DNA from 2 places in the Dongia soli genome. Region 2 is predicted to be linked to the other one. Evidence: riboswitches for the same ligand, from Rfam matches in the RefSeq annotation. Region 2 holds a riboswitch; the other holds the start of a gene.
What was found. A riboswitch is a leader RNA that binds a small molecule or an ion and turns the genes downstream of it on or off. The one in region 2 is predicted to bind glycine.
Positions count from the first base shown of each region.

Region 1: another riboswitch for glycine. It lies ahead of SMD27_RS13190 (GlxA family transcriptional regulator); the one in region 2 lies ahead of gcvT (glycine cleavage system aminomethyltransferase GcvT).

Region 1 covers NZ_JAXCLW010000003.1:225,954-236,082, forward strand. Annotated here, with positions in the region: gene SMD27_RS13160 (APC family permease) at 1-659, shown strand, start outside; gene SMD27_RS13165 (DUF1028 domain-containing protein) at 713-1,390, opposite strand; gene SMD27_RS13170 (RidA family protein) at 1,387-1,950, opposite strand; gene SMD27_RS13175 (4-hydroxyphenylacetate 3-hydroxylase family protein) at 1,989-3,455, opposite strand; gene SMD27_RS13180 (LysR family transcriptional regulator) at 3,552-4,457, shown strand; gene SMD27_RS13185 (amino acid permease) at 4,727-6,277, shown strand; glycine riboswitch at 6,402-6,500, shown strand; gene SMD27_RS13190 (GlxA family transcriptional regulator) at 6,668-7,825, shown strand; gene SMD27_RS13195 (glutamine synthetase family protein) at 7,884-9,257, shown strand; gene SMD27_RS13200 (aldehyde dehydrogenase family protein) at 9,267-10,129, shown strand, end outside.
Region 2 covers NZ_JAXCLW010000003.1:397,120-407,248, forward strand. Annotated here, with positions in the region: gene gcvPB (aminomethyl-transferring glycine dehydrogenase subunit GcvPB) at 1-406, opposite strand, end outside; gene gcvPA (aminomethyl-transferring glycine dehydrogenase subunit GcvPA) at 403-1,752, opposite strand; gene gcvH (glycine cleavage system protein GcvH) at 1,767-2,144, opposite strand; gene gcvT (glycine cleavage system aminomethyltransferase GcvT) at 2,222-3,406, opposite strand; glycine riboswitch at 3,605-3,709, opposite strand; gene SMD27_RS13985 (hypothetical protein) at 3,835-4,398, opposite strand; gene SMD27_RS13990 (CDGSH iron-sulfur domain-containing protein) at 4,449-4,688, opposite strand; gene ispH (4-hydroxy-3-methylbut-2-enyl diphosphate reductase) at 4,978-5,922, shown strand; gene SMD27_RS14000 (homoserine kinase) at 6,035-6,997, shown strand; gene rnhA (ribonuclease HI) at 7,007-7,495, shown strand; gene recQ (DNA helicase RecQ) at 7,517-9,349, opposite strand; gene SMD27_RS14015 (peroxiredoxin) at 9,409-9,891, opposite strand; gene SMD27_RS14020 (protein-disulfide reductase DsbD family protein) at 9,982-10,129, opposite strand, start outside.

The DNA.
Region 1 (10,129 bases), 170 kb from region 2:
GCGCGATCACGACGACGATCGCCTTTCTGGCGATCGTCGAGGCGAAATTCCTTGCCGGTGCCTGGATCGTTGCGTTGCTGATCCCCGCCTTTCTTTGGCTCTTCCAATCGATTCGTAAACATTACGATGTGGTCGAATTGCAGTTATCGCCGCGCATGGGCGGGCTCGGCGAGTGGCTGCCCTGGAGCCACGAATTCCGTCCCAAGGTGGTGGTGCCGATCTCCAAGATGCATCCTGGCACACTGGCGGCGCTGGAACTGGCCCGTGCGATCAGCCATGACGTCACCGCCGTCACTGTCGATGTCGATCCCAGGGACACGGCCAATCTTCGTCTGGCCTGGCGCGCCATGCGATTGAAGGAGCCGCTGGTGGTGCTGGAAAGCCCCTATCGCGCAGTGATCGAGCCGGTGATGCATTTTCTGGAACAGCAGGACCGCCGCGACGAGGATCGTGGTCAGGCAGTCGTCGTCCTGCCGGAATTCATGCCGGCGAAATGGTGGCAGACTCTGCTGCACAACCAGACCGCCTTGTTGCTGAAAGCGGAGCTGCTGTTCCGCAAGGGTGCCAATGGCGAGAATCGCATCGTGATCGACGTGCCTTACCGGCTGCGCCGACATGCGCAATTAGTACCGCTGCAGAAGAAAAAAATCATGCCATAAAGCAAAACGGCGGCTCCACCGAAGCCGCCGTTTCATTCTCATGACACGATCGATCAGGGGTCGCCCGGCACGCCATAAGCGGGCGCGCTGCGCGGATCGAGCGCGCGGGTGATATAGTCCTGCGCCTGCGGTTCGAATGCCTGCCATAGCTTGCGCAGGGGCGGCAATGGATTCTCATCATCCCAGTCGATCCGCAGATCGACCAGCGGCCATTCGGTCTTGTCAACGACCAGAAGACCGGCGGAATGCACCGGCCCCATTTCACCTCCGGCCTTCAACCCCGCTTCCAAAGCATCCAGGAGACGATCGGCGAGGTGTCCGCCACTCGATTGCTCGAAGCCTTTTACGATCGCAGCCGGAATATCGGTGGTCCGCAGCAAATTGCCCGCGGCGACACAGTCGCGACCTTCTGCGGTCGCATAGGTACCCAATGTCTTGCTCCCGCTCCAGACCGCGGTCCGGCCGGCCGTATCGATCATGGTGAGCTGCCGGTAATCGGCGAATTGTGCGTCCCGCATCAACTTTGCCAAGGCCTCGGGTGCTGAAAGGCCGCTTTGCAGCAAATCGAGCCCTTTGCGGCCGAGGCTGGGATCGGTGACGTTCTGCGTCGCGACAGCACCCACGCCCGCTCGTGCCCAGGGGCACCGGCTGGCGACGGCGATCGATGAGGTGGTGATGGCGACACCGAACATGCCCGTCTTCGGGCAGCGGCCTGCGACGGAGAAGGTCATTTCTTCGCTGCCTTCCTGCCGGCCGTCTTGCGGCCAGCCCCACGTCCCGCACCCCGTCCCGTCCCGCCTTTGGCGCCCGCGGCCTTGTTCTTGGCATCGCGCCATTCGAGGCTGGCCGGCGGCGCTGGCAGTTTGTCCATGCGCTCATCGGGAATCACGGCCCAGACATCGATCTCCATCACCCATTCCGGTCGCGCCAAGCCATCGATGATGAGGCCGGTCGATACCGGATAGACGCCTTTCAGCCACTTGCCGACAACCTGATAGACATCGTCGCGATAGGCACGGTCGGTCAGGTAGATGGTGATCTTGCAGATATCCTCCAAGCGTGCGCCCTGTTCTTCCAGAAGCTGCTTGACGTTCTTCATCGCTTGTTCGGTCTGCGCCCGGGCATCGCCGACGCCCACCATATTGCCCTGCAGATCCTGGCCAACCTGGCCGCGCAGGAAAACCTGGTTGCCGGCCCGCACCGACATCGAAAGATCATTGTCCAGGTTCTGCTCCGGATAGGTGATCTTGGTATTGAACTTACGCAAACGAACATGGTTGTAAGCCATCATTCCCCCGATAGGCACTCGTTACAGACAGCGATCCGCGCTTAGCGCTTCGCCCATTGCTCCATGACATTATCCGACAGATCTGCGGCATTCTTCACCATTGTCAACGCATTCGACGGATCGAAGTTCATATAGACGGCGTTGAGGTGGGCAAAGGGCGGCGACTGGGCGAACAGCTCGAACGTCACCATATGGCCGGCGCGGTCGGAATTGACCAGATCGCGGGCAAAAGCCAGTAACCGGCGGCGATCCTCAGCCGACCAGAAGTCATTGACGTGATAGTACTTCTCCAGCCATTCGGCGATTTCCGGACTTTCGAAGGAACTTGAATCCGGCGTGACACAAATCTGCCCGCCGCACAATTCGCGGGTCAGATGCATCATGGCCGGCAGTTGCGAGCAGGCCAGCTTGCGGCCGGTATAGAGTAGCGACTGGTTCGGCATCAGCAGACCGCCGGGGCTTTTCTGCGCCGTGGCGATCGAGGCCGTCAGATGAGCATTAATCGATTCGCGATAGCAGATCAGTTCCGCGAGCTTCTCACGCACTGCCTGCTGCGCGTCGAGGCCGGTCTGCTTCACATTGAACATCGCCGTGCCGATCAGCAGATCGGCGATGGTCAGCACGCGCTGGGTGAAGGGGAAGGCGCTATAGCGATGCAGCGTGCCACGAATATAGCTTGCTGCCCGGGTATGGCGATAGAAGAGCACATTCTCCCAGGGTATCAGCACATTGTCGAAGACCAGCAACGTGTCGACTTCATCGCAGCGGTTCGACAGCGGATAGTCCTTGGCAGGGGCGCGGCCGGTGAAGCCCGTGCGGCAGATATGCTTCAGGCCCGGCGCCCCCATATCGCAGATGAAACCAAGCGCATAGTCGCTGAGCTTGTCGTCCCCCCAATTGGCGATCGTCGGCTTGACGAAAGCCTGATTGGCATAGGCCGCCGCCGTTTCGTATTTCGCGCCGCGGACGATGATGCCTTTGTCTGTTTCCTTCACCAGATGCAACAGCATGTCCGGATCCTGATCCTGTGGCCGCTTGGAGCGGTCGCCTTTCGGATCGGTATTGGCGGAGACATGGAAGGTGTCGGAGGTCAGCGCATGCTGGATGTGATGTTCGATATTCTTGGAGAATTGCGGATCGACTTCATTGAGGACATCGCGGCCGTCATAAAGCGACCACATCTCGCCGATCGTTTCGTCACCGACACGGACGGCATAGCCTTTGATATCCTTCATCACCGTATCGACGGCGCGGCGCTTGGCATGCCAGTCATCCTGGCTATGGGGCAGCTTGTAGCCGATATTGTTTTCTTCGCCCGTCGCCGGATCGCGATAGGCCATGATCTCCTTGCTGCCCTGCTCATGCGCCATGTCGTAAATGCGGGCGCGGATATCCACAATCGGCTTAATGGCCGGATGTTTCGTCACATCCGCCACCTTTTCGCCGTTCATCCAGACCTGCCGGCCATCACGCAGGGACTCGCGATATTGCTCCCCGGTCCTTAGCATTCTTTTCTCCCCATCGGGCTGTTGCTGCGGAAATCTTGACGGGAGGCTCTGAAAAGGGAAAATATTTTTATAATTAAATGTAGATCGGATTTTCCAATGAGCTACACGCTGAAGCAGCTTCGATATTTCGTGGCGGCAGCCGAAGCCGGCAGTGTGACGGGCGCCGGTCAACGGTTACACGTCTCCCAGCCGTCGATCTCTGCGGCGATTGCCCAGTTGGAAGAACGATTCGGCGTCGCCCTTTTCATTCGTCACCATGCCCAGGGCCTCAGCCTGACTGCGGCCGGCCGGCGGCTGTTGACGGAGGCAAAAGCCCTGCTCGACCATGCGGAAGACTTGCGGCAACGAGCAATCGGTCTCGGCAAGGATCTGGCCGGTGACCTGCATGTCGGTTGTTTCCAAACCTTCGCGCCGTTAGTCCTGCCGCAGGTCCTCCGGGAATTCGCCGTCGCCTTTCCCGATATCACGATCCATCTGCACGAAAATCACGTGCAGGGCGTGCTGGATACGTTGCGCGGCGGCCAGTCGGAACTCGCGCTGACTTACGATCTCGCTTTGGGCGAGGGCATCGATTTCAGTCCGCTGACCGAGGTTCCGCTTTACGCTTTCATTGCCGAGGACCATCCGCTGGCGAAGGAGGATCGCGTGTCACTCCGTGCCCTCGTCGACTACCCCATGGTCCTGCTGTCGCTGCCGCAAAGCCGCGACTACTTCCTGTCGATCCTTTACAGCCAGCGTCTGCAGCCCCGGATCGCATACGAAACGCCGAGCTTTGAAATGATGCGAGGCCTGGTCGCGAACAGCGACTGTTTCTCCATCATGCATTCGCGGCCGGCCAGCGAATTGAGCCTGGACGGCCGACGCTTGGCCTACCGTCCCCTGGCCGAATCACTGCGGCCAACCCAGCTTGGCCTCGCCCGTTTGGCTGGATCGCGGCCGACTCGCAAGGCAGCCGCTTTTATCGACTTCTGCTCGACCCACTTCGCGAAGCGCGCGCAGTGAAACGCTCGGGTGAATCGGGATATTTTGCCTAGACTATTGAAATCTAAAGCGATTTCTTCCCATTCGGACAACCCTCTGCAAAGAATGGTTGTCTTTACAAATTCTTAATGCCGCCGCATACTTGCGCCGTAAAGCGACATAATGTCGCAAAAATGTCGATTCGGGACAATCCTGGGGGTGTCCGGGTCGCTCCGCCGGCACCGCCGGTCTCGCGAACCGAAAGGGCCGGTTCGGCTCGTTGTCTCGGCGACCACATAAGGGGAAACGTCATGTCTACGCATGATCATACGCATGAGGAGGACGTCAAAGTCCTCCACAGCATGGGTTACGCTCAAGAACTGTCCCGACGCATGGGCGGCTTCCAGAACTTCGCGATTTCTTTCACCATCATCTGCATTCTGGCCGGCGGCATCGGTGCTTATACCGTTGCCTTCAGCGCGGCCGGGGGCGGTTCCATCGGCATCGGCTGGATCGTCGGCTCGATCTTCGCATTGCTTGTCGCCGCGGCCATGGGCCAGATCGCCTCGGCCTATCCGACGGCCGGCGGTCTCTATCACTGGGGTTCGATCCTGGGCGGCAAAGGCTGGGGATGGGGTACGGCCTGGATCAATCTGATCGGCCTGCTTTTCGTTGTCGCCTCGGTCAATTACGGCGTCTATCTGCTGGCCCGCGATCTGGTCTTCGTCGGCATCTTCGGCGCCGCACCGGAAAGCTTCACCGGCACGCATCTGATCATCGCCGTCGCTCTGATCACGGTCTCGCAGGCGTTTCTGAACTTCGTCGGTATCCGGGCAACCACGATCCTGACCGACTTCTCCGGCTATCTGATCTTCCTGGTATCGATCGCGATCATTGTCGGCTTGCTGGCCGGCTCGCCGGTGCCCCTTGATTTCTCGCGTCTTGTCACCTTCACCAACAATACCGGCGATGTCGGTGGCGGCACTTGGCCGGCAACCTCCAGCCTGTTCTTCGCCTTCGTGCTGGGCTTGCTGCATGTCTGCTACACGATCACCGGTTTCGACGCCTCGGCGCATACATCCGAAGAAACGCGCGACGCCCAGCGTGCCGTTCCCCGGGGCATGTTGACGGCCGTCTTCTGGTCGGGACTGTTCGGCTGGTTCCTGGTGGTGGCTGTTTTGCTCGCCATGCCCGATATGGGCGAAGGCGCCAAAAGGGGCTGGTCGGTGTTTTTCTATGTCCTGGAATCCAGCGGCATGCCGGCTTGGCTGAAGACGCTCATTTCCATCGGCATCGTGGTCTCGAACTATCTCTGTGCCCTCGCCGGCATGACCTCGCTCTCACGCATGATCTTCGCCTTCGCGCGTGATGGCGGCATCCCGGTCTTCTCCAAATATCTGCGTCGCGTCAGCCCGACCTACCGGACCCCGGGCGTCGCCATCTGGGTCGGTGCAATCCTGTGCTTCCTCCTGGGTTGGGTGGCCGGCTCCGATGCCAATGCCTATATCGTCCTGGCGTCGGGCTGTGCAGTCTTCCTCTATGTCTCCTACATCATGCCGATCGGAGCTGGCATCCTGGCCGAAGGCAAAAGCTGGACGAAGAAAGGGCCGTTCAATCTGGGCGGCCTGTCGAAGCCGGTCGCCGTGCTCGCGGTCATCGGCGGCGGCGTGCTGGCTTTTGTCGGCTTCCAGCCGCCCTATCAATTGGTCGGGCAATTCCTGGCGGTCGTTATCGTTCTGCTGGTCATCATCTGGTTCGGCTATGAGCGCAAGCGTTTCCCCGGCCCACCGCTGACAGAAGAGGCTGTCAAGGCGCGGCAATCGGAGATCGCCCGCGAAGAAGCCGCCTTGGCACAGTCATAAACCGACAAACCGGCTTACACTTAGCCTACAAAGGGGAGGCTTTCAGCCTCCCCTTTTTCTGTCCAGTGGCTTGCAGGAATCCGGCTTGACGCCGCAGCGGCGGCACCGGAGACTACCGTCATCATATCCCGCCGCTGGGAGAGATCGGTATCCTTCGGGACAACCGGCGCCGAAGGAGCAACCGCCCCCGGAAACTCTCAGGCAAAAGGACCAGGGCGGCACCACACTCTGGAAAGCGGGTCGCGAGAAATCGATACCCCACCGACGGAGTAAACCTGTTCCCGCCACTCGGCGTGGGACAAGGCCAATCTCTCAGGTACCGAGACAGAGGGGGGAAGCGCCGTTCGGCCACCGGCCGGGCAGCCGTTTCTACCGCTGTCGGAGAGTCTGGTGACTGCATCTTTTGTCGATCCCATCACATTGCCTAACCACCTGCCGGACCGCTGTCCGGCAGGCGAGGCCGGACCCTACAACACGCTGATTTTGCGACCCGAGGCAGATGGGCGGGTCCTCCTGTCGCTGGTCCTGATACCGGGCTTTGCCCTGGGGGATCTCGCGCGCGTGGTGGATACCCTTGCGGCCGCCAATGCCGTGAGCGGTCGCGATATCTTTCAATGGCAAACCGTCGGCCTGGAACCCGGCCCCGTCCCGTCCGCCAGCGACATCGATGTCCATCCGGTAACGTGCGTGACCGACAGTCCTGCGGCCGCCAATATCCTCGTCCTTGCGGAAATCCTGCCGCCGGATTTGCCTGCTTTGCCAGGGCTCATCGAGTGGCTGCATGAGGCCGACCGGGCCGGCGCTCATATCGGTGCGCTATCGAGCGGCGCCATCCTTCTCTCTCGCATCGGCCTCTTGCGTGGTTATGCTTGTGCGACGCCGACACAACTGGCTTTCACGGATTCTGCACCCAGCCGGAATGATGAGCTGTTTTGCCGTGAGCGAGGCCCGGCCCGGCTGCATCCCGATCTCTTCGTCATCGACCGCAACCGCTTCACCTGTGCGGGCGGCTGCACCACCTCCGACATGATGCTCCGGGCGATCCGGCAATGCCTTGGCGACGATGCCGCCCGGCGAGTTACCGGCCAGCTTCTGCGCGACCGCGCGCGCGATGCCGATGAGATTCAGCCCCGCGCCCAACTGGTCCAGCATGCCGCCGGCAGCCAAGCCCTGCAGCGTGCCATGCAGGTCATGCGCCGGCATGCCGAACAGCCGGTCGAATTGCGCGTCATCGCCATGCGGGCCGGTGTCCATCTGCGTCATTTGGAGCGGCTGTTCCGGCGCCATTTGGAAACCAGCCCTCGTGAGTTCTATTTGCGCCTTCGCCTGCAACGCGCCCGGGAACTGATGCAATGCACCACGGCGACCCTCTCCTCCATCGCCCGGGATGTCGGTTTCGACTCGCTTTCCCATTTCTCCAAATGTTATACGGAAGCCTATGGGACGCGGCCCAGTGAAGACCGCAAGCGGCTGTTCACCACGGCTGTCATTGGGCCCCACGCACCATCACGCGACGTGCCATCGAGGGGGAAGACGATCGCAGCCTGACTGCGCATCGACGGTATCGAAATCACCACTTAAACCTTTCAAGTCATCCGGGGGAAACATGCCTTTGAAGCCAGAGCAGGTTAAGACGGTCGCTGATGCAAAGAAGATCGTCGAGGAACGCGGTTTGACCCATGTCAAGGTCGGCGTCTTCGACGGCGATGCCATCCTGCGTGGCAAATACATGTCCAAAGAAAAATTCTTTTCGGCTTTGGAAAGCGGTTTCGGTTTTTGCGACGTGGTACTTGGCTGGGACAGCAGCGACCAGCTGTTCGACAACACCACCTATACCGGTTGGCACACCGCTTATCCGGATGCTTTCGTCCGGCTTATTCCGGAAAGCTGCCGCGAGGTTCCCTTCGAAGACAATATGCTCTTCTTCCTGGCCGAATTCACCGACAAGGCGGAAGAAGTTTGTTCGCGCGGTACCCTGCGCCGGGTGCTCGACAAAGCGAAGAAGATGGGATTCGAAGCTTACGGTTCCTGCGAGTTCGAATTCTTCATGTTCGACGAGACGCCGGAGAGCATTCGCGAAAAAGGCTATCGCAATCTGACGCCGATGACCCCCGGCTGGTTCGGTTATTCTGTAATCCGCAATACTGTCTGGGCCGATCTCTATAAGGAGATCCTCGAAACCTGCGAGATCATGCGGATGCCGATCGAAGGCCTGCATACGGAAACCGGCCCCGGCGTGCTGGAAGCGGCACTCACCTATGACAAGGCCCTGGAAGCCGCCGACCGCGCCGCCTTATTCAAGACCTTCATGAAGGTCCTGGCGCAGCGCCGCGGCATGATGGCGACCTTCATGGCGAAATGGTCGAACAACTGGCCCGGCCAGAGCGGCCATATCCATCTGTCGCTGAAGGACAAGAACGGCAAGAACGCCTTCCACGATCCCAAGAAGCCGCACAATATCAGTGACAAGATGCGCTGGTTCATCGGCGGACAGCAGGCGCTGATGCCCGAATTGCTCGGCATGGTCGCGAATACCGTCAACGCTTATTCCCGGCTGATCCCCGGCTTCTGGGCACCGACCAATTCGACCTGGGGCATTGAGAACCGGACCTGCGCGTTGCGTGTCATTCCGGGCTCGGAAAAATCCCAGCGGGTCGAGTACCGGATTGCCGCAGCCGACTGCAACCCCTATGTTGCTCTGGCGGCCGCCATCGGGTCTGGCTTATACGGCATCGAGAACAAGATCGAGCCGACCGAGCCGATCGTGGGCAATTCCTATGACCAGAAGCATCCCGCGAAGCTCGACCTGCCGCGGACTTTGTGGGAAGCTGCCCAGCGCCTGAAAAAATCGAAAGCGGCCAATGAATTGTTCGGTGAAGCCTTCGTCGAACATTGGACCGCGACCCGTGAATGGGAGGAGCGCGAGTTCCGCAAGCACATCACCGATTGGGAACTGAACCGCTACTTCGAGATCATCTAAGGAAGCATCATGCCTGCAGTGCAGAAGACGATCACGCCGATCGACAATTCCATTTATGTCGAGCGGCCCTATAACAGCGCCGCCGAAATCCGGACGGTGCTGAGCGCCGCGCAGAAGGCACAAGCAGCCTGGAAGCACACGCCGGTCGCCGAGCGCGCCGCGATCCTGACCAAGGCCGTCGATATCTTTCTCACCAAGAAGGACCAGCACGCCGAGGAGATCACGCGCCAGATGGGCCGGCCGATCTCGCAAAGCCCCGGGGAAATGCGCGGCTTCGAGGAACGGGCCCGCTATATGATCCAGATCGGCCCGGAAGCTTTGGCCGATATCGAGGCTACAGACAAGCCGGGCTTCACCCGGTTCATCCGTCGCGAGCCGTTGGGCGTGGTCTTTATCGTTGCGCCCTGGAACTATCCCTATCTGACCTCGGTCAACGGCGTCATCCCGGCGCTGATGGCGGGCAATGCGGTCATCCTCAAGCATTCCGCCCAGACGCCGCTTTGCGCCGAAAGCTTCCAGGACGCGTTCGACAAGGCCGGTCTGCCCAAGGGTCTGTTCCAGCATCTGGTGCTCACCCATGACGATACCGCCAAGGTGATCGCCGCGCCGGAAGTCGCCTATGTCAACTTCACCGGCTCCGTTGCTGGCGGCCATGCGGTGCAGCAAGCAGCCCTCGGCAAGTTCATCGGCCTCGGCCTGGAACTCGGCGGCAAGGATCCGGCTTATGTGCGCGCAGATGCCAATCTCGATCACGCTGTCGAAAACCTGGTCGACGGCGCGATGTTCAATTCCGGCCAATGCTGCTGCGCCATCGAGCGCATCTATGTACATGAAAGCCTGTACGACAAATTCGTCGATGGCTTCGTCGATCT
Region 2 (10,129 bases):
GCCAATGCGCCAGCCGGTCGATCAATGCCAAGGCGCCCTGCACAGTCGAGATCGGCTGCAATGGATGCAGATCGGCAATGCCCGGCAACCGCGCCACCTTCTCGTTCAGGCGGGGATTGTGTTTCATGGTGCACGAACCCAGCGGATAGACGTTCATGTCGATCGCGAAGTTCTTCTGACTGAGCTTGGTGTAATGCCGGACGACTTGCGGCTCAGACAGGCCCGGCAAGCCGACCGCCTGCTTGCGCTTCAGCCCACCGAGGCGTTCCTGATGCTCTGGCACCGCCGGTAGATCGACAGCCGTGCGGCCGGAGGCATCCTGTTCGAAGATCAACGGCTCTTCGATCTGCAGAGCCTTGTTGCCGGAAAGCGTTGTGCCGGCTTGCGGCATGCTCGGCATTGTCATCGCAGCACCTCTTTCAGCGCCGTCTCCAGCGCCGCCATATCGTCATCCGTCACCGTTTCCGTCGCGGCGACCAGCAGCAGGTTTTCAAGCTCGGGCCGGCCGGGCCAAAGCCGCGAGACCGGCACACCGCCCAGAATGCGGCGCTGTGCCAGATCTTCCACCACCTGGGCCGCGGGCTTCGACAGCTTGACGGTGAATTCATTGAAGAACTGCGCGATCTGCAATTCGACACCGTCAATGGCGCTCAACCGATCCGCCAGGCGCCACGCTGCGGCATGATTGAGCTCGGCCAGTTGCCGCAATCCGGCTTCACCCAACAGGCTGAGATGGATGGTGAAGGCCAGGGCACAGAGACCGGAATTGGTGCAGATATTGCTGGTCGCCTTTTCACGGCGGATATGCTGTTCGCGGGTCGACAAGGTCAGCACCCAGCCGCGCCGTCCTTCGGCATCTACGGTCTGGCCGGCAAGGCGGCCCGGCATCTGCCGCAGATATTTATCGCGCGTGGCAAAGAGCCCGACATAAGGTCCCCCGAAGCCGAGGGGATTGCCCAGCGACTGGCCCTCTGCCGTGACGATATCGGCGCCCATTTCGCCCGGCGGCGTCAGCAGGCCGAGCGAGATGATCTCGGTCACGGCAACGATCAACAGAGCGCCGGCGGCATGCGCCGCTTCCGCCAGCTTCGTATAGTCGCGCACATGGCCGAAGACGTCCGGATATTGCACGACGATGCAGGACGTATCCTTATCGACCATCGCCATCAGATCCTCACCACCTTGCGGCGCCGGCTGCGGCGAAACGATGTCAAAGCCGGTGAACTTCGCCAAGGTAGCGATGACCTCGTGGTAATGCGGATGCAAGCCGCCGGAGATCACCGCTTTCTTGCGGCGCGTGATGCGATTGGCCATCTGCACGGCCTCGCAAGTCGAGCTGGCGCCGTCATACATCGAGGCATTTGCGACATCCATGCCGGTCAGCAAGGCCACCTGCGTCTGGAATTCGAACAGGTATTGCAGCGTCCCCTGCGTGACTTCCGGCTGATACGGCGTATAAGAGGTGAGGAACTCACCGCGTTGGATAAGATAGTCCACGGTCGCCGGTACATGATGCCGGTAAGCTCCCGCGCCCAGAAAACTCGGACACGAAGCAGTACCGAGATTCTGATTGGCGAAAGCCTGCATCTGGCGTTCGACCTCGATTTCCCCCTGATGATTGGGCAGCTCGGCAATCGGCGCCTTGAGAAGCGCCTTTGGTGGAACATCGGCATAGAGACTGTCGATCGACGGAACGCCGATCTTGGCGAGCATCGCCCGCCTGTCAGACTCAGTCAGCGGCAAATAGCGCATGGATCGGACCCGGCTCAGTGTTCGCTATCGCACAGCGCTTTGTAGGCGGCTTCGTCCATCAGGCCGGTCAATTGGTTGCGATCGGCGAGCTTCAGCTTCACGAACCATCCCTTGCCCAAGGCGTCTTCATTCACCGTGGCCGGTGCATCGGTCAGCGCGTTATTCACCTCGACCACTTCGCCGCTGACGGGCGCATAGACCTCGCTGGCGGCCTTGACCGATTCAACCACGGCCATCTCCTTACCCTGCTCAACCTTGCGGCCGACTTCCGGCAATTCGACATAAACGACATCGCCGAGCTGCTCCTGGGCATAAGGTGTGATGCCGACTGTCACGATATCGCCTTCGGCGCGAAGCCATTCATGGTCCTTGGTGTAACGCAGATCGCTCATCATTCACTCCCTGTTTCGATATTGAGTATTCCATTGCATTGCATCAGGCCCCGTTGATGCAGTGAAACACGCTTGCTTCAAGCGCGACGATAGCGATGCGGCGCAAAAGGCAGAGCGACAACGCTGGCCGGCAAGGATTTGCCGCGAACCAGCAGGTTCAGCCTAGTGCCCGGCGTGACATGGCTCGCTGCGACATAACCCATGGCCACCGGCGCATTGACGCTGGGACCAAAGCCGCCCGAGGTAATCTCGCCGATCACCTGCCCCGCCTCATCCGCGATTTCGGTATGGGCACGCGCCGGCGCCTTGCCATCCGGCTGAATGCCGACACGCTTGCGGGCCACACCGTCTTTCCACTGCCGTTGCAACACACCGGAGCCCGGGAAGCCGCCCTGTTCGCGGCGGCGCTTGCTGATTGCCCAGCTGAGGTCGGCTTCGACCGGCGTCGTCTGCGGCGTGATGTCATTGCCATAGAGACAGAGCCCTGCTTCCAACCGCAGCGAGTCGCGGGCACCAAGACCGATCGGCTTGACCTCGGATTCCGCCAGAAGCCGTCGCGCGAGATCTGCCGCCGCTGCATTGGATACGGAGATTTCGAATCCATCCTCGCCGGTATAGCCGGACCGGGTAACGAAGCAATCGATGCCGGCAATGGTCAGCACGCGGGCGGTCATGAATGTCATGGCCGCGCTATCCGGCGCCAGCCGCGCCAGGACCTCGCCCGCAGCAGGACCCTGCAAGGCGAGCAGCGCGCGATCCGCCAATTCGGTGATCTCGCAGCGGTGATTGAGATTGGCCTGCAGATGCGACAGGTCCTGAGCCTTGCAGGCGGCATTGACCACCACGAAGAGATGATCGCCGTGTTTCACATCCTGCAGTCGGCTGACCATCAGGTCATCCAGGATGCCGCCCTGGTTGTCGGTGAAGAAGCTGTAGCGTTGGCGGCCCGGCTGGAGGCCAAGGAAATCGCTGGGACACAACCGCTCAAGAGCGGCGGCAACCGCATCATGACTTTCGGCGGCCAACCTGATCTGGCCCATATGGGAGACATCGAATAGACCGGCAGCAGACCGACAATGCAGATGCTCGGCTATGATGCCGGCCGGGTAATTGACCGGCATCTCATAGCCGGCAAAAGGCACCATCTTGGCGCCGAGTTCCAGGTGCAGGTCGTATAGCGGCGTGCGCTGCAACGCTCCCGCGCTCGATGACGAGCCCGCCGACGATGATGCATCCTTGGACGCTGTAGCATTGGTGGTCAAGATATCCTCCGACAGAATTCATTGGGGTCGACACAGACGCTTGGCCTGCATCGTTCCCCCCTCTGTCCTTGGAACCTGAGAGATTGGCCGCTCTCTCAACCGGATCCGGCAGATCGCCCGATCGCATGGCAAAGAGAGCCTGGTTTACTCCGTCGGTGAGGCATCCCAGCCCCGGGATGCCCGCTTTCCAGAGTGTCGAACCCGCAGCGGTCCTTTTGCCTGAGAGTTTCCGGGGGCGGTTGCTCCTTCGGCGCCGGCCGATGATCACTCTGGTCACCGGACGATCTCTCCCAACAGCGGGATTACATGTCGGCTGAGAGGATGATCCCCGTCCTATTTTCCGTCAAGCGGCATTTTTCTGACTGGAAACGTCATTCAAATGCGCCGCCAAACGACAGACGATCCCTTCAGTCGCCCAAGCCGTGACCTCAGCGTGGATTGCGCTTGTTGTATTCGAGCTGCTCTTTGGTGAGATCGAGGCCGATATAGATCCGGTAGAAATCGCCGTTTTCCTTCTCCTTAGGGAAGACCTTGATCGGATCGATTTCATCCACCGTGATGTTTTTGACCTTGTCGCCGCTCAAATCGATATCGGAGTCGAAGACTTCCTTCTTGATCGGCTCACCGCCCGGTCCGGTGATGGCGACGAAATATTTGAAGCTGGCCTTATCACCGGTAAATTTCGGCCCCCGGGCCGCGATGAACTGTATCTTGATGGCCGTCCGGATATAAGGCGGCTCAGCATTGGCGGAGTATTTGCAGTAGCTCGAGAAGGTGTCGAGGCCGGCCTCGAAGGAGATATCGGACAGATCGTTCCCGCCGCCACCGAATTTGGTGACATGAGCCAACTCACGCGGCGCCATCACCATGGGACAGGGTTGGGGCGGGCCCTTCTCCTTGCTGGCACAACCGGTAAGCGCGATGGCCAGCAGGCCGAAGGATGCGAGGTTGCGAAGAACCTTGCTGGGGGAAGTACCGGAACAGTCGGTCATCGACGATCCTTGCTCTTTTTGTGTGACATCATCATGGAGGGGGAAGGTGCTTAGAGGCGGCTATGCGTACCGTCGCAAAGCGGCATCTTGCCGGAATGCTTACAACCGCAGAAGTACACCGATTTGCTTTCGGCGGCATCGTATTTGATCGGCGAGAACTCGCTGCCCTTATGCGAGCCGTCGCAGAAAGGCTGTTTCTGGCTTCTGCCGCAGGCACACCAGAAATAGGTCTTGCCGGCCGTCACCTCGACCTTATAGGGCGATTTCTGCGCGATCTGCGGTTCGGCCATCGACCTTCCCCCGGTTCAGTCCGACCTCCCTGCCGCCGGATTGGCCGGTTACGGGAAGATCTTTTAATGTTCATGCCGACTCTAGAGAAGCGCCCGCAGATTAACAAGCGAATCGGGTTAATAACCCTGGTCCGGCTCCAAAATCGCCGCCGGCTTCCCATGGGGTATGCTTGGGGACCAGCGCAGACTGCCGCCGACATGTCTAACCGCGGATCCGATCAGCGGATTTGGCGGTTGCCCGGCGGGTTGAAACTTCTATATTCCAGGAAAGCAAAACCGGGATTTAAGCATGCAAAAACCCAACCTGACCCTGCTTCTGGCGGCACCGCGCGGCTTTTGTGCCGGCGTCGATCGCGCGATCCAGATCGTCGAAAAAGCCCTGGAGCGGTTCGGCGCGCCGGTCTATGTCCGCCATGAGATTGTCCACAATCGGCACGTGGTTGAGGAGCTGGAGCGCAAGGGCGCCATTTTCGTCGAAGAGCTGGACGAAATTCCCGGGCAGTTCCCGGTGGTTTTTTCCGCCCATGGCGTGCCCAAGGCCGTTCCAGCCGAAGCCGAAAAGCGCAACCTGCTATATCTCGACGCCACCTGCCCATTGGTGAGCAAGGTGCATCGCGAGGCCGAAGGCCATTTCAATATCGGCCGTCACATCATCCTGATCGGCCATGCCGGCCATCCAGAGGTGATCGGCACCATCGGCCAGTTGCCGCCCGGCGCGGTGACCTTGGTCGAAACCGTTGCCGATGTCGCCAAGGTCGAACCGCCGCAGATCGAAGAGCTTGCCTATATTACCCAGACCACGCTCTCGGTCGATGACACGGTCGATATCATCGACGCCTTGCGGCAGCGCTTCCCGGCGATTCACGGGCCACGCAAGGAAGATATCTGCTACGCCACGACAAACCGGCAGATGGCGGTGAAGGCCATCGCCGGTCGCTGCGATCTCGTCCTGGTGATCGGGGCACCGAATTCCTCCAACTCACGGCGTCTGGTGGAGGTCGCCCGGGTTGCCGGCTGCACCAATGCACATCTGGTGCAAAAGGCTGCCGAGATCGACTGGAACTGGTTCGAGGGCGTGAAAACGGTCGGCATCACCGCAGGCGCCTCGGCGCCGGAAATTCTGGTACAGGATGTGCTGGACGCGATCCGGCTGCGCTACACGATCGAGATGGACGAAATTCCGGTCACCACCGAAACCATCCATTTCAAATTGCCGCGCGCATTGACCGCGTGAGCGGCACCGCAGCCGGCATGACGGCCGCAACAGCATGCTGATGATCAGCCCGGCCCGGTGACAAACACGTTGCCGGGCCTTTAAACAGAAACCAGATCGCGTCCAAGATCCCATGGCTGTCTATACAGAAGTGCCGGATGGCGAGTTGAATACGTTCCTCGCGCAATACGATCTCGGCAATGTCGTCGCCTGCAAGGGCATTGCCGAAGGCGTCGAGAACAGCAACTATCTGCTGCGCACGACGCTCGGTACCTACATCCTGACCCTCTATGAAAAACGCGTCGCGCGCGAGGACCTGCCGTTCTTCCTGGGACTGATGGAACATCTGGCGGCTAAAGGGTTGAGTTGCCCCACGCCGATTCACGCCCGCGACGGACAGACCCTGCATGAGCTTTGCGGCAGGCCCGCGGTGATCGTCAGCTTTCTCGAAGGGATGTGGCCGCGTCGGCCGACCGAGCGCCATTGCCAGCAATTGGGCGCCGCGCTTGCTGATCTGCATCTGAAGGGCCGCGACTTCACCCTAAGCCGCGCTAATGCCTTGTCACTTGCCGGTTGGCAGAAGCTGGTCGAGGCAACGAAAGATCGCGCGGACGAGGTCGAGCCGGGTCTTGGCAAGGTCATCGTCGACGAACTGGCCTTCCTCAACGCGCATTGGCCGAAGGATCTGGAGATCGGCGTGATTCATGCCGATCTCTTTCCGGACAATGTCTTCTTCCTCAACGATCGCCTGTCGGGGTTGATCGACTTCTATTTCGCCTGCACCGATTTCCTGGCCTATGACCTCGCCGTCTGTCTCAATGCCTGGTGCTTCGAGCCGGATCACAGCTTCAACATCACCAAGGCACGGTTGATGGTGCAGGCCTATCAGTCGGTCCGCCCCGTGCCCTCGGTTGAAACGGCGGCCTTGCCGCTTCTCTGCCGTGGCAGCGCCTTGCGCTTTCTTCTCACCCGTCTTTACGACTGGCTGAACCACCCGCCCGGCGCTTTCGTGAAGCCGAAGGATCCGCGCGAATATCTGCGCAAGCTTCGTTTCCATCAGGGCGCCGCTTCGGCCGGCGCCTATGGTATCGGCTGAGCGGTACCCATGACTGCATCTTCCGAGACCACGTCTCCCACCGAGACCGTCAAGGTCGTCGAGATATTCACCGATGGCGCCTGCAGCGGCAATCCCGGCCCCGGCGGCTGGGGTGCGATCCTGCGCTATGGCGCGGTCGAAAAGGAGCTATCCGGCGGTGAAAGTCCGACCACGAACAACCGCATGGAAATGATGGCCGCGATCATCGCCCTGGAAACGCTGAAGCGTCCAAGCCAGGTGGCCCTCTACACCGACAGCCAATATCTCATGAAGGGCGTCACCGAATGGATGCCCGGCTGGAAACGCAACGGCTGGCGCACCTCGGATAAGAAGCCGGTGAAGAATTCGGATCTCTGGCAGCGTCTCGACCATGCCATCAAGCCGCACCGGGTTTCCTGGCATTGGGTGAAAGGCCATGCTGGCCACCCCGAAAACGAGCGCGCCGATCTTCTCGCCCGCGAAGCCATTCAGTCATTGAAAACCCAGGACATCATGTAAACAGCGGACATGCTGTGGGCATCACACGAAGTCCGACAGCACTTCCAGGAAGTCGTCGCCGTAACGCGCCAATTTACGTTCGCCGATTCCGGGAATCTCCAAAAACTCATCAAGGGTCTGCGGCTTACGATGGGCGATTTCGATCAGGGTATTGTCGTGAAAAATCACGTAAGGCGGCACGTTCTGCGCTGCTGCCAGATCGCGCCGCCGCGCCCGTAAGGCCTCCCAGAGTTTCGCATCGACCCCGCCCGGGCCGAGCTGTGCCGTAAAGCTGCGCCGGCCACGTTTGCCGCCGCCCAGCTTCACCGTCGCCTTGCGCAGATTGAGCCGCTCTTCGCCTTTGAGCAGCGGACGCGCCGTCTCGCTCACGGCCAGCGTGTTGAAGCCATCGCCGTCCACCGTGAAATAACCCAATGACACCAGTTGCCGCGCCAGCGACTTCCAATCGGCGACGGCGAGGTCACCGCCGATGCCGAAGGTCGAGAGCTTGTCATGCCCGTATTGCGTCACCTTTTCCGTCGTCTCGCCGCGCAAGACATCGATCAGGTGAGTGACGCCGAAGCGCTGGCCGGTACGCCAAGCGGCCGATAGAAGCTTCTGCGCCGCTACCGTCGCATCCCAGGTCTCGCCGGGATCAAGACAGATGTCGCAATTGCCGCAGCGCCCCGCGGTCTCGCCGAAATAGGTGAGCAATGCCTGGCGCCGGCATTGCGTCGATTCACAGAAGCCCAGCAAGGCATCCAGCTTGCGGCGCTCGACCCGCTTGCGCTCCTCGGATGCAGCCGATTCGGCAATGCGTTTGCGCAGCATGACCACATCGGCGAGACCGAATGCCAGCCAGGCCTCGGCCGGTGCGCCGTCACGGCCTGCGCGCCCGGTTTCCTGGTAATAAGCTTCAATACTCGCAGGCAGGTCGAGATGCGCGACGAACCGCACATCGGGCTTGTCGATCCCCATGCCGAAGGCGACCGTCGCCACCATGACCACAGCCTCCTCGCGCAGGAAGCGCTGTTGATTGAGGCGGCGCAGCTCGGCGCTCATGCCCGCATGATATGGCAAGGCGGAGATTCCCCGCTGACACAGCCATTCTGCGACCTCTTCGACCTTCTTCCGCGACTGGCAATAGACAATACCGGCATTGCCGGCCTGTTCCTGTTGCAGGATCTCCAGCAGCTGCCGCTTGCCGTCGGTCTTTTCCACTACACGGTAGCGGATATTCGGCCGATCGAAGCTGGCGAGGTAGATTTCCGCATTTTCCAAGGCCAGGCGATGACGTATCTCCGCCTGGGTTTCGCGGTCGGCCGTCGCCGTCAGGGCGATACGCGGCACATCGGGGAATTGCTGATGCAACACCGAAAGCTGGATATATTCCGGCCGGAAATCATGCCCCCATTGCGACACGCAATGCGCCTCGTCAATGGCGAAAAGCGCGATCTTCAGATCGCGCAACAGGTCGAGGAAACGCGGCGTCAGTAGACGTTCGGGCGCGACATAAAGCAGCTTCAGCGCATCGCGGCGCAGTTGGCGTTCGATGTCGCGCAGCTCGTCCAGGGTCAGGCTCGAATTCAGGAAGGCAGCTGCAACGCCCATTTGCTGCAAGGCCGCCACCTGATCCTGCATCAAGGCAATCAGCGGCGAGACGACGATACCGACGCCATCACGCAGCAAGGCCGGAATTTGATAGCAGACGGATTTGCCGCCGCCCGTCGGCATCAGCACCAGAGCATCGCCGCCTTCGACAACATGCTCGATGATCGCGGCCTGCTGGCCGCGAAATGCCTGGTGCCCATAGATCCTGTGCAATAGATCGAGGGCACGTTGCGCTGTATCCGGCTGATCGAACATTTTATCCATCGATGGAATCAAAATGGGGCGGCAGCCAGGCTACCGCCCCATCGCGGAATACAGCGATCTTAGAGCGCCTTCAATAAGGCTTCGGCACTGGAGACCTCGAAAGCGCCCGGCGCTTCGACATGCAAGGCCTTCACCTCGCCATCCTGCACCACCATGGCGTAACGGCAGGCGCGCAAACCCATGCCATAAGCCGTGCCATCCATCGTCAGGCCAACCGCCTTGGAAAAATCCGCATTACCATCGGCCAGCATCAGCACCTTGTCTTCCGCATTCTGCTGCTTGCCCCAGGCATCCATGACAAAAGCATCATTGACCGACAGGCAGGCGACGGTATCGATACCCTTTTCCCGAATGGCGCTCGCATGGGTCACGTAGCCCGGAAGATGCTTTGCCGAGCAGGTCGGCGTGAAGGCACCCGGCAGCGCAAAAAGCACGACCTTTTTCCCCTTGAAAAGGTCATCGGTACTGACCGTCTGCATGCCGTCCTTGTCTATGTATTTCAGCGTGACATTGGGGATGCGATCGCCAACCTTGATGCTCATAACATGGTCCTTTCTTAACCTTGTCGCGATGCCGCCAAGATAGGCAAGCCGGCGATCAAAGCCAAGTCTGCTGACACCTACGGTTGATGGTCACGGCTCGATCGCCGCTGACGAGCCGGCCCCGGCGCGTTGCAGCGCCGAGATGACCGCATCGCTGGTCAGCAGCTCCGGCAAGACGATTCCCAGCGGTGCGCCCGGGCCGTAGACGATGTTGAAGGGAATTCCGTAACGGCCGTGA